2 regions of the Shinella yambaruensis genome follow, and region 1 is predicted to be linked to the other one. Evidence: predicted binding sites of a transcription regulator. Region 1 holds the regulator's gene; the other holds the start of a gene.

Evidence for each region. The regulator LexA, encoded in region 1, represses DNA repair genes until DNA is damaged. The targets are predictions, from matches to a motif close to TGTTCNNNNTGTGTTCNG.
Region 2: a site for LexA is predicted at 606-623, ahead of dnaE (DNA polymerase III subunit alpha). Genes of this name have one in related genera too.

Annotation. Positions count from the first base shown of each region.
Region 1 is NZ_CP150638.1:1,754,271-1,756,466, forward strand. Features, by position in the region: gene WMC41_RS08705 (ComEC/Rec2 family competence protein) at 1-925, shown strand, start outside; gene lexA (transcriptional repressor LexA) at 916-1,635, opposite strand; gene WMC41_RS08715 (molybdopterin molybdotransferase MoeA) at 1,734-2,196, opposite strand, start outside.
Region 2 is NZ_CP150638.1:1,443,303-1,445,498, forward strand. Features, by position in the region: gene WMC41_RS07095 (hypothetical protein) at 1-524, opposite strand, end outside; gene dnaE (DNA polymerase III subunit alpha) at 870-2,196, shown strand, end outside.

The DNA.
Region 1 (2,196 bases):
GCCCTTCGGTCTCGTCGCCGTGCTCTTGATGCCCCTTGGCCTCGATGCGGTGCCCTTCGCGATCATGGGCAAGGGCATCGAGTGGATGATCGCCCTTTCGACATGGGTCGCGAACTGGAAGGGCGAGATCGTCACCGGCCGCATTGCGCCCGCCGCCTTCCTTCTGGTCGGCCTCGGCGGCGGCCTTGTCTGCATCCTGCGCACGCGGCTGCGCCATGCGGGAACGTTGCTTGTCGGCCTCGGCCTCGCCATCGCCTGCTGGCCGGCCGGACGCGATGCGCCGGAGGCGCTGGTGTCGGAGGACGGCCGCCTCGTCGCCATCCTTCATGGCGAAACCGTCGCGACGAACCGTGCGCGGCCGCCGGACTTCATCTATGCGCAGTGGCGGCGCGCCCTCCGGCTCGGCGATCTTGCAAAACCGGACATCCGCCGGAGCGCGGGATTGACTATCGAGGACGCGGGCGAGCCCTCCGGTGCAACCGGAGACCGGAAACGGCCCCGGCGCAAGGCCGACCGGCAAAAGGCGAGGGACGCCATGGCCGCGGCTTTCACGGCGGCGAGAGAGGGCGACAATTTCGTTTGCGAGGCAAAGGCATTCTGCGCCGCCGTCTCGCCGAGCGGCTGGCGGATCGTCACCCTGGACGACGTCGCCTTCCTGGGCACGGCCTGCGACGCCGCCGATCTCGTCGTCGTTCCCTTTGCCCTCCGGCTGGAGGTCTGCCGTTCGGGCGCCCGCCTGGTGACGGCGCGTCATCTGAGGCGAACCGGCGCCCTTGAGATCCGGCCGGATCCTGAAGGCGCATCCGGCGCTCTCTCCGGGGCCGATATCACGCCGGCCGTCGAAAGCCTAAACCGGCCGTGGTCCCGCCATCGCACCTATGACTGGCGCACCGGCACCTTCGATCTTCCGAAGGATCAGTTGTAGCGGCGGATGAGGCCGACCAGCTTGCCCTGGATCTTCACGCGGTCCGGCCCGAAGATACGGGTCTCGTAGGCGGGATTTGCCGCTTCGAGCGCGATGGACGCGCCCTTGCGGCGGAAGCGCTTCAAGGTCGCCTCCTCGTCGTCGACAAGCGCCACGATGATTTCACCGGGATTGGCGCTGCTGGCATTGCGGATGATGACCGTGTCGCCGTCGAGAATGCCGGCCTCGATCATCGAGTCGCCCTTGACCTCCAGCGCATAGTGCTCGCCGTTGCCGATCATCTCGGCCGGCACGGTGATGTCATGCGTGTTGTTCTGGATGGCGGAGATCGGCACGCCGGCGGCGATGCGGCCCATGACCGGTACGGAGACGGAAGACGGGATCTCCGCGATCGGCGTGCGCTGCGGCGGGGCGGCGGCCGGGGCCTGCTTGCCGCGGCTGCCCTCGATGACCGCCGGCGAAAAGCCGCGGCGCGGCTGCAGGCTCTGGGTATAGGCCTCGGGAAGCTTGATCACCTCCAGCGCGCGGGCCCGGTTGGGCAGGCGCCGGATGAAGCCGCGCTCCTCCAGCGCCGTGATGAGGCGGTGGATGCCGGACTTGGAGGCGAGATCCAGCGCATCCTTCATCTCGTCAAAGGAGGGGGGAATGCCGGACTCCTTCATCCGTTCATGAATGAACAGGAGAAGTTCCTGTTGTTTGCGCGTGAGCATGGCCCCTCCACCGAGAATCGTGTGAAACAAATCCAGAACAGACACTATCTGTTCCATATGTGTTCCGCAAGGGGTTGCTGAAACAATAATAGTACTGTTCAGGCGGCAGGTTCGCGCAGGAGAAGAACCGCGCAGGGCGTGCCCGCCGGGGCCGCCGGGGCGTGGGGCGGGCGCACGAGCAGGCCTTCGGAGACGGCGAACGCCTTCATCATCGAGGAATCCTGCTTGTCGAGGGGCGTGACGAGCAGTTCGCCGGCGGGGCCGCGGGCGATGCGCGCGCGGACATAGTCCTGCCGGTGGTCGTTCTCCCTGAGCGGCACGGCGGCGACGGCCGGACGTTGCCGGTCTTTCGCCGGCAGGCGGGCGAGGCGGCGCACGAGGGGGGCGAGGAAGAGATGCGAGCAGACGAGGCTCGAAACGGGATTGCCGGGCAGGCCCACCACCTGGACCGCGCCGAGCCGGCCGACCATCAGGGGTTTTCCCGGGCGCATGGCGATGCGCCAGAAATCGAGTTCCATGCCCGCCTCGCCGAGCACGGGCTGCACGAGGTCGAAATCCCCG
Region 2 (2,196 bases), 310 kb from region 1:
ACGAACTGCGCCTGTCCGCTGATCGGTTGCCCGAGGGCCTTGCCCTTGCCGGTCAGCACGTTGAGGTCGCATTCGCTTCCCCCGTCCGGGTTGAGCGTATCGTAGGACGAGAAGGTGTAGCCCGCGACGATGAAGTCGAAGTTGCGGTAGGCGATGGTCAGCGTCTGGCGCCACCGGTCCCGGCCGATCGATTCGTTCTTCGTCACCAGCGTGAAGGAACCGTTGGCAAGCGCCGCCAGCTCCGGCTCCTGGCCGGCCATGATGGGCGGGCTGCCCCAGACGGTGTTCGGCAGGGAGAGCGCCAGCGTCAGCCGGCCTTCCTCCGGTTTGGCGAGATAGACATAGAGCCCGCTGTCGTTGCCGCTGTCCTCGTCCGCCGTCGCGACGATGGCGAGGTCCAGCACGCCGTCCTTGTTCCAGTCGCCGCTCGCCATCGCCAGGATGCGCTCGGCCGGAAAGTCCGCAGCCCCCGCCGCGGCGGGCAGGGCGGCTGAAAGCACAAGGACGGCAATCAACGACTTCATCTTTTTTCCTCCGTTTGACCGAGGCGACCTTATTGCGCCCGGACGCGCCGGTCCAGAGGGCCTGTGGAAAGCGGTTGACATGAGAACAAGAATAGAACAAAATGAAAACATAAAAGGAAAGGGAGCCACAATGACCGATTTTCTTCGTGATCTTGCTGCATTCACCTCCATGGCCATGTTCGTCGCCAGCTTCTCCGTCATCCTCTTCGGAATCTGATCGTCCGCCTTGCCTCACCGGCCGGTCGTCTGCCGATGCGTGGAAAGCGGGTGCAACGCCAAGAACCGGCTGGACGAGGAGGGGGCGAATCCGCTTAAGCTTTCCGTCCTGATCGGAAGGAAGGTGACATGGCGGACGAAGCGCAGAAGACCGATGGCGGAACGATAGTACAGACGCCGGAATTCGTGCACCTGCGCGTGCATTCGGCCTTCTCGCTGCTCGAAGGCGCCCTGCCGATCAAGAAGATCATCGGCAAGGCGACTTCCGACCAGCAGCCGGCGATCGCGATCACCGACACGAACAACCTGTTCGCGGCGCTCGAATTCTCGCAGAAGGCGATTAGCGAGGGAATCCAGCCGCTGATCGGCTGCCAGCTGTCGATCGACATGGAAGACGAAGGGGAAGGCGAGCGGCGCGGCGGACAGGCCCAGCTTGCAAAGCTGCCCTCGATCGTGCTTCTGGCGGCGACGGATGCGGGTTACGCCCGGCTCGTCGCGCTCGTCAGCCGCGCCTATCTCGGCGGCGAGGGCAGCCAGGCGATCCGGATCGCCTATAGCTGGCTGGTCGAGGAGGGCGCGGAAGGGCTGATCGCGCTTTCCGGCGCGAGCGGCGGTCCGGTCGACATGGCCTTCCTGGCCGGCCAGCCGGCAATGGCGCGGGCACGGCTTCAGGCACTGAAGAAGGTCTTCGGCGACCGGCTCTATATCGAGCTGCAGCGGCATGGCCGCTACGACAGGCAGCACGAGCGGCGGATGGTGGAGCTTGCCTATGCGGAGGACGTGCCGCTGGTGGCGACCAACGAGCCGTTCTTCCCGGCCCCGGACGATTACGATGCACACGACGCGCTGATGGCGGTGGCGCACAATGCGATGGTCTCGGACGACAACCGCTTCCGCCTGTCGCCGGACCACTACCTCAAGAGCCGAAAGGACATGGCGAAGCTTTTCGCCGACCTGCCGGAGGCCTTGGAGAACACGGTGGAGATCGCGCGGCGCTGCTCCTTCGTGCTGAAGACGCGCGGCCCGATCCTGCCGCGCTTCACCGGCGCTTCGGCGGATCCGGAGGAGGCCGAGAGGGCGGAGGCGGCGGAGTTGCGCCGGCAATCCGTGGAGGGCCTCGAAAGCCGCATGAAGCTGCTCGGCCTGACGCCGGGCTATACGGAGCAGGATTATCGCGAGCGGCTGGATTTCGAGCTCAGCGTCATCGAGCGGATGAAGTTCCCCGGCTACTTCCTGATCGTTGCCGACTTCATCAAATGGGCCAAGCAGCACAACATCCCGGTCGGTCCGGGCCGCGGCTCAGGCGCGGGCTCGCTGGTCGCGTACGCGCTGACGATTACCGACGTTGATCCGCTGCGATTCTCGCTGCTCTTCGAGCGCTTCCTCAACCCGGAACGCGTCTCGATGCCGGACTTCGACATCGACTTCTGCCAGGACCGCCGCGAAGAGGTGATCC